2 regions of the Arthrobacter sp. P1_A5 genome follow, and region 1 is predicted to be linked to the other one. Evidence: riboswitches for the same ligand, from Rfam matches in the RefSeq annotation. Region 1 holds a riboswitch; the other holds the start of a gene.
The links. A riboswitch is a leader RNA that binds a small molecule or an ion and turns the genes downstream of it on or off. The one in region 1 is predicted to bind S-adenosylmethionine.

Region 1 (3,590 bases):
AGATGGGGGCGTCCTGGACCTTGGTGCGGATGTAGTAGCCGACCAGCACGATCACGGCGGAGAGCCAGAAGGCTACGCGCCAGCCCCAGCTGAGGAAGTCGGCGGAGGACAACGTGGCGGAAAGGGTGAAGAGGACAGCCGTGGCCAGGAGGTTGCCCATCGGAACCGCCGACTGCGGCCAGCTTGCCCAGAAACCGCGGGACTTGCTCGGGCTGTGTTCGGCGACGAGAAGGACTGCGCCGCCCCATTCACCGCCAACGGCGAAGCCCTGGGCGAAGCGCAGGAAGACCAGCAGGGCCGGGGCCCAGTAGCCGATCTGCGCGAAGGTGGGCAGGCAGCCCATGGCGAAGGTGGCAACGCCGACAAGGATGATGCTCAGCTGGAGCAACTGCTTGCGGCCGAACTTGTCGCCGAAGTGGCCGAAGACGATGCCGCCGATCGGGCGGGCAMTGAAGCCGACCGCGTAGGTGAGGAAAGCGGCGAGGATGCCGTCCAGTTCCGAACCGGTGTTCGGGAAGAACAGCTTGCCGAACACAAGGGTGGCGGCGGAGGCGTAGAGGAAAAACTCATACCACTCAACCACGGTGCCGGCCATGGAGGCCGCCACCACCTTCTTCAGGCCGGACGTTTTGACGTCGGATTCTTCAGCGCGCCTTGCGGCGTTTTCCGTACTCATCGTGACTCCTTCGGCGTCTCCATCGACACCCTGTGGACCATTGGACTGAGGACGCTTGTGATTTAGGGCACAGGGCGTCATTCCCCATGAGTATGGACGCTCCGGCCCTCAGCCTCAACGGCCATTAGTGCAGAGCGCATCTGCAAAAATGCACAAGCGGGCCGGCCTAGTGGCTGAAGAAGGTCTCCCGGAGCTGCCCGCTGAGCTGGCCGATTTCGGTCAGGAAGCCATCGTGGCCGATCGGCGCTTGAATGATATGCAGTTCCGGGCCGCCCGGCAGGGCCTCTGCCAGTTGACGGGACTGGGCCGGGAAATACAGGCGGTCCGAGTCCACGGCCGCCACCAGGAATTCGGCGGTGGCCGGGGCCAGTGCCTCCCCGAGACCTCCGCGCCCCCGGCAGACATCGTGGCTCATGAGGGCTTCGGTGATCGCGATGTAGCTGTTCGCGTCGAAACGCCGGGCCAGTTTGCTGCCCTGGTGGTCCAGGTAGCTTTCCACCTGATAGCGCCCGCGTCCGGCCAGCGATCCGGCTTCCAGGGGCGTCTCGGACTCCTGGGCGTTCCGGCCAAACCGGCCGTCCAGTTCGGCCGCTGAGCGGTAGGTGATGTGCGCGATGCGGCGGGCGAGGGCGAGCCCCGCCTCGGGTTCCGGGCCGCCGTAGTAGTCCCCGCCCTTGAAGTGGGGGTCCTGGCGGATGGCCAGCGTCTGTGCCTGCGCGAAGGCAATCTGTTCGGCGGTGCTGCTGGCGCCGACGGAAATCACGGCGCAGCGCCGGACCCGGCCGGGAAACGTGACGGCCCATTCAAGGGCCCGCGCGCCGCCGAGCGAGCCCCCCAGCACCGCGTACCAGCTGCCGATGCCCAGGGCATCGGCCAGCCGCGCCTCGGCGGCGGCGGTGTCCCGCAGGGTGACCAGCGGGAACCGCGATCCCCAGGGGCGCCCGTCCGGGGCCGGGGTGGAAGGTCCGGTGGATCCGTAGCAGCCGCCCAGGATGTTGATCGAAACGACGAAGTACTTGTCCGTGTCCACGGGAGCCCCGGGTCCGGCGAGCTCTTCCCACCAGCCGGGCTCCCCGCTCTCGCCGCGGGTCACGTGTGTGTCGCCGGTCAGGGCGTGTTCAATGAGCACGGCGTTGGAGGCGTCCGCGTTCAGGGTCCCCCACGTCTCGTAGGCGAGCACCACATCCGGCAACGGAGTCCCGGATTCGAGCTGCAGATCACCGATCCTGACGAACTGGACGGTCCCGTCAGGGGTCCGGGATGGTTTGGTTTCGGGGACACCCGTGCGGGTGACGGCAATCGTCATGTGAGGACCTATCTTCGCGCTTGCCCGCCGTCAGCTGACCGGCAGGCCAGGTCTTCACCCGGGGCACCCCGCCGCAAAAGGAGGGTTGCCGGCCAGCAAGCCGGGGCTGTCGCTGGCACTCATGACCTGGTACGAGTCTACGAAACAGGGTGCGGAAATCACGAAGATTATGACTTCCATGTGACAGCCGGACCCGTCAGCACCGCAGTCTCCCCACCTTTGACGGCCGTGACCGGCGGGTCGCGCCGAAGTGCCGGCGATTCCCGGCGTCATGCCCGCAAAGGTGGGGAAATTCCGCGTGGGCTTCCGTCTAGGCGGACTTGGCCGCGCGGAATCCGGCGTCGAGGTCCGCGAGGATGTCGTCAATGTGCTCCAGTCCCACCGAAAGCCGCACCAGCCCGGGATTCACCCCGGCGATCACCCGCTGTTCGGGCGAGAGCTGGCTGTGGGTGGTCGACGCCGGATGGATCACCAGCGACCGGACATCGCCGATGTTCGCGACGTGCGAGTGCAGTTCGAGGGCATCGACGAACCGCTTGCCGGCCTCCGCTCCCCCGGCGATGTTGAACGCCACGACGGCGCCGGTCCCCTTGGGCCCGTACTTGCGGCCGCGCTCGTACCAGGGGCTGGACGGCAGCCCGGCGTAGGCGACCGATTCGACGTCGTCCCGCCCCTCCAGCCATTGCGCCACCTTCGTGGCGTTGGCCACGTGGCGCTCGACGCGCAGGCTCAGCGTTTCGATGCCCTGGGCGATGAGGAAGGCGTTGAACGGGGACACCGCGGAGCCTAGGTCGCGCAGGAGCTGGACCCGGGCCTTGAGGATGTAGGAGAGGTTCGCGCCCAGCGCGCCCTCGGCTCCGAGGTCGCGGGCGTAGACCAGGCCGTTGTAGGTCGGGTCCGGGGTGTTGAAGCCGGGGAACCGCTCCGGGTCCTTCCCGAAGTCGAAGTTGCCGGAGTCCACGATCACGCCGGCGATTGCGGCGCCGTGCCCGCCGAGGTACTTGGTCGCCGAATGGACCACGATGTCCGCGCCCCACTCGATCGGCCGGATCAGGTAGGGGGTGGAGAGCGTGTTGTCGACCACCAGCGGCACGCCGGCCTCGTGCGCCACGCGGGAGACGCCCTCGATGTCCAGGACGTCCTGGCGGGGGTTGGAGACCACTTCGCCGAAAAACAGCTTGGTGTTGGGCTGGACGGCGTCCCGCCACTGGTCCAGGTTGTCCGGGTCCGCCACGAAGGTCACGGAGATGCCGAACTTCTTCAGCGTGTGCGCGAGCAGGTTGTAGGTTCCGCCGTAGAGGCTGGGGCTGGCCACCACATGGTCCCCGGCCTCGGCGATGTTGAGGATCGCGAACGTCTCGGCGGCCTGGCCGGAGCTGAGCAGCAGCGCCGCGAGGCCTCCTTCCAGGCTGGCGACGCGCTGTTCGACGGCGTCCTGGGTCGGGTTGCCGATCCGGGTGTAGATGGGCGCGAGCTCGGCGAGCGCGAAGCGGTTCGCGGCGCTTTCGGCGCTGGGGAACACGAACGACGTCGTCTGGTAGATGGGCAGGGAACGCGCCCCGGTGGCGCTGTCCGGCTCCTGGCCGGCGTGGATCTGGCGGGTTTCAA
Region 2 (3,590 bases), on a different contig from region 1:
GTCTCGGCGTCGAACGCCTCGGCTTCGTGAGTCTCGGAGGCCCGCCCGACGGCGTCGTGCCACCACACGTCGCGGCCGGCGGTCATCGGGACGGTGTCCAGCTCGTCCGCGGGAGTGGTCCGGTTGACCACCAGGACGTGTTCGATGGCGTTGTCGCCGGCGACGGCGGCGTCCGCGTTGTCCTTGACCGGCACGGCGGTGCCGCGGCGGAACTGGCCGTCGGTGGTGACCAGGAGCTTGGCGCCGGTGTCCTCCACCCGGAACTTCAGGGCCTCGGCGGAGAACCCGCCGAAGACCAGGGAATGGATCGCGCCGATCCGGGCCACTGCGAGGGTGATGATCACGGTTTCGGGGATGACGGGGAGGTAGATGACCACCCGGTCGCCCTTGGTGATACCGAGATCCAGGAGGGCATTGGCGGCTTTGGAAACCTCGCGCTGGAGTTCGGCGTAGGTGACGGCGCGGCGGTCGCCGGGCTCGCCCTCAAAGTGCAGGGCCACCTTGTCTCCACGCCCCGCCGCTACGTGGCGGTCGACGCAGTTGTAGGCGACATTGAGCCTGCCCCCTTCGAACCAGGTGATCTGCGGTCCGGTGCCGGCCACGACGTCGGCAGGGACCCGGCGGTGCGCGGTGTGCCAGGGCTTGGTTTGCTCCGTTGCGCCGCCAGGCAGGTCCGCCCAGTCGAGGCGGAGAGCCTGGGTTTCCCAGAACGCAACCGTCTCTGCCTGGACAGTACCCGCGGTCGCGGCGGCGCCGTGCCGGGGAGGGTGGTCTCCGGAGGTGGTGCTGCGGTGACGCGCCGGCCCGTCGGCGGGGACGCCGTGCACTGCGCCGTCCGTGGGCTCGTTCAGGGACCATCCCGAAGAGCCGCGAGAGGAGCCGGGCGCGTCACGCAGCCCTGCTTCGTTCGCCGTCGCGTCCGAAGTGGTTTGTGGGAATGCCTCGGACGCAGTCCGGGCAAAGGTGGGCAGAGCGGAAGAATTCTCAGGGGTCATTGCTGCACTCCATCGGTCCTGGCAGTAGCACCCCTTGGTTGCTCCGGCGCCCTCGAATATCACCGAAGGAGGGCGGAGCGGTTGCGTGGGAATGGTCGTCTCACGTCACCGGGGGGTTGCTGCGGCGTCATCGATCCAGGTCTCTCGGCCGCTCGGGATGGTCACTACCTACTAGAACTTCAGATGCACGATTCCGCAAAATCGGCGTGCGGGAGCGCCGTAATATTCGTTCACCCGGCATGCGTCCGGCCCAAATCATTCATTTATTCGAGAATTGTCCGGAAAGGTCGCAGGAGTATGGTTGATGCATGGCCCATGTTAACGATCCGGCAGTCATTGACCGCCTCATGCGAACCAAAGGCACGTGGGCGGTGGTCGGCCTCACCACCAACGAATGGCGCTCGGCGTATGAGGTCTCCCTCTATGTCCGGGACCGGATGGGCATGGAAATCATCCCGGTCAACCTGCCCGGCGACGACGTCCACGGCGAGAAGGGGTACCGTTCCCTGACTGACATCCCGGCGGAGAAGCACCCGATCGACGTCGTGGACTGCTTCGTCAACTCCCACAGGGTGGGCGCAGTCATAGACGAGGCCATCGCGGTAGGTGCCAAGGCCGTCTGGCTGCAGCTGGGCGTCTTCGATGACGCCGCGACGGACCGCGCGAAGGCCGCCGGGCTGGACGTCGTCGTGAACGCGTGCCCCGCCCGCGAAGGCTGGCGCGTGGGCATCTGACGGCCCGGGAATGACGATCAACAGATCGGGAAGAGTCGGTTACAAAATGTGACCGGCTTTTTCCGTATCCGGCCTCATGCCGTGTGAGATGGACTCGTAACCATCCCGAGCGGCTGAGAGATCTGGCTCCGTGACGCCGCAGCAACCCCCTCCTTTGAGGACGGTGCTACCGCCAGGACCGATGGAGAACCACTGTGTTCTGAGGCTCCCCGGCTTCGCTCAGCGCTGCCCGGAAGCCAGGACCCAGGGCTTTCCTCGGGCGAGCCCGGAGGAAATCATGAACACGCAGACAGCGGCAGCGCCGCGGCCCCGAGCAGGTGGGGGCCTGTGATCGAGATCCAGAACGTCAGCACGTCATTCGCCTCGGCCGCGGGACCTTTCACGGCCGTCGATGACGTCAGCCTGCACATCAGGCGGGGCACCATCCAGGGCATCATCGGGTTCTCCGGCGCCGGCAAATCCACGCTGCTGCGCAACATCAACCTCCTCGAGCGCCCGACGTCGGGCCGCGTCCTGGTGGACGGCTTGGACCTGGTGACCCTGTCCGACGCCGAGCTGCGGACCAAGCGGCACGACATCGGCATGATTTTCCAGCACTTCAATCTCCTCAACAACCTCACAGCCCAGGAAAATGTGGAGCTGTCCCTGAAGTTCGCCGGCGTGGGGAAGGCGGAACGCCGGCGGCGGGCCGCCGAAACCCTGGAAATCGTGGACCTCGCCGACAAAGCGGGAACGTATCCGGCCAAACTCTCCGGGGGCCAGAAACAGCGGGTGGCGATCGCCCGCGCCCTCGCCACCGGGCCCAAAGTGCTGCTCTGCGACGAGCCGACGTCGGCCGTGGATCCCCGGACGACGTCATCGGTCCTGCAGTACCTGGCCGACGTCAACGCCGAATTCGGCATCACAATCGTGGTGGTCACCCACGAGATGAATGTCATCAAGGCCATCGCGGACAACGTCGCGGTCATGGAAGAAGGCCGGGTCGTGGAGCAGTTCGACCTCGCCGAACTCCAACGCCCCGGCTTCCACCCGGCGACGTCGATCGGCCGCTACCTGGTCTCCGATGAGATCCAGCTGGACCGCTCCGGGAGGGGCACCCACACCACAGCCGCGTCGGAGGGCCTGATCAATGTTTGACCGCATCCTGGAAGTCCTGCCCGAAATCGGCGTCGCCATGGGGCAGACCCTCACCATGCTGCTGGTGGCCATCCCGCTGGCGGTGCTGCTCGGGACACCGCTGGGTGTCCTGCTCTACACCATCGGTCCCAACGGGCTCAAGCACAGGCCAAAGCTGCACCGGGTCCTGGACGGGCTGGTCAACCTGCTCCGCTCGTTCCCGTTCCTGATCCTGCTGATCGCAATCATTCCCGTGACCAGGTTCATTGTCGGCACGACCATCGGCACGGCCGCCGTCATTGTCCCGCTGACCCTCAACGCCATTCCGTATTTCGCCCGCTTCGTGGAACAGAACCTGAGCCAGCTCGGCGGCGGAGTGGTCGAAGCGGCACGGTCCATGGGCGCCAGCCGGTCCCAGATCGTCCGGGACGTCCTGATTGTGGAGGCGAAGCCCGGACTCGTCAGCTCCATCACCATCATGACCGTCAGCTTCATCTCCTACTCGGCGATGGCCGGCCTGGTGGGCGGCGGCGGAATCGGCGACTTCGCCATCCGGTACGGCTATTACCGCTACGAGACACCGCTCATGATCACCGCCATAGTCCTGATGATCCTGCTGGTCACCATCGTTCAGCTGGGCGGATCCTATGTTGCCCGGCGCCTGGACAAGCGCCTCTGAGCGCCGGCAGCACCCTCGTCCCACCTCCCACAGCGGAAAGCACCCCATGACTTCAACACCCAGTAC

Region 2: linked by a shared signal. The riboswitch ahead of AC1D1S_RS08365 (methionine ABC transporter ATP-binding protein) and the one ahead of metX (homoserine O-acetyltransferase MetX) in region 1 are both predicted to bind S-adenosylmethionine.

Annotation. Positions count from the first base shown of each region.
Region 1 is NZ_JBFTZL010000182.1:48-3,637, reverse strand. Features, by position in the region: gene AC1D1S_RS17735 (MFS transporter) at 1-676, opposite strand, end outside; gene metX (homoserine O-acetyltransferase MetX) at 843-1,982, opposite strand; SAM riboswitch class IV at 1,994-2,109, opposite strand; gene AC1D1S_RS17725 (bifunctional o-acetylhomoserine/o-acetylserine sulfhydrylase) at 2,293-3,590, opposite strand, start outside.
Region 2 is NZ_JBFTZL010000039.1:4,615-8,204, forward strand. Features, by position in the region: gene acs (acetate--CoA ligase) at 1-995, opposite strand, end outside; gene AC1D1S_RS08360 (CoA-binding protein) at 1,304-1,729, shown strand; SAM riboswitch class I at 1,827-1,917, shown strand; gene AC1D1S_RS08365 (methionine ABC transporter ATP-binding protein) at 2,057-2,866, shown strand; gene AC1D1S_RS08370 (methionine ABC transporter permease) at 2,859-3,524, shown strand; gene AC1D1S_RS08375 (LLM class flavin-dependent oxidoreductase) at 3,571-3,590, shown strand, end outside.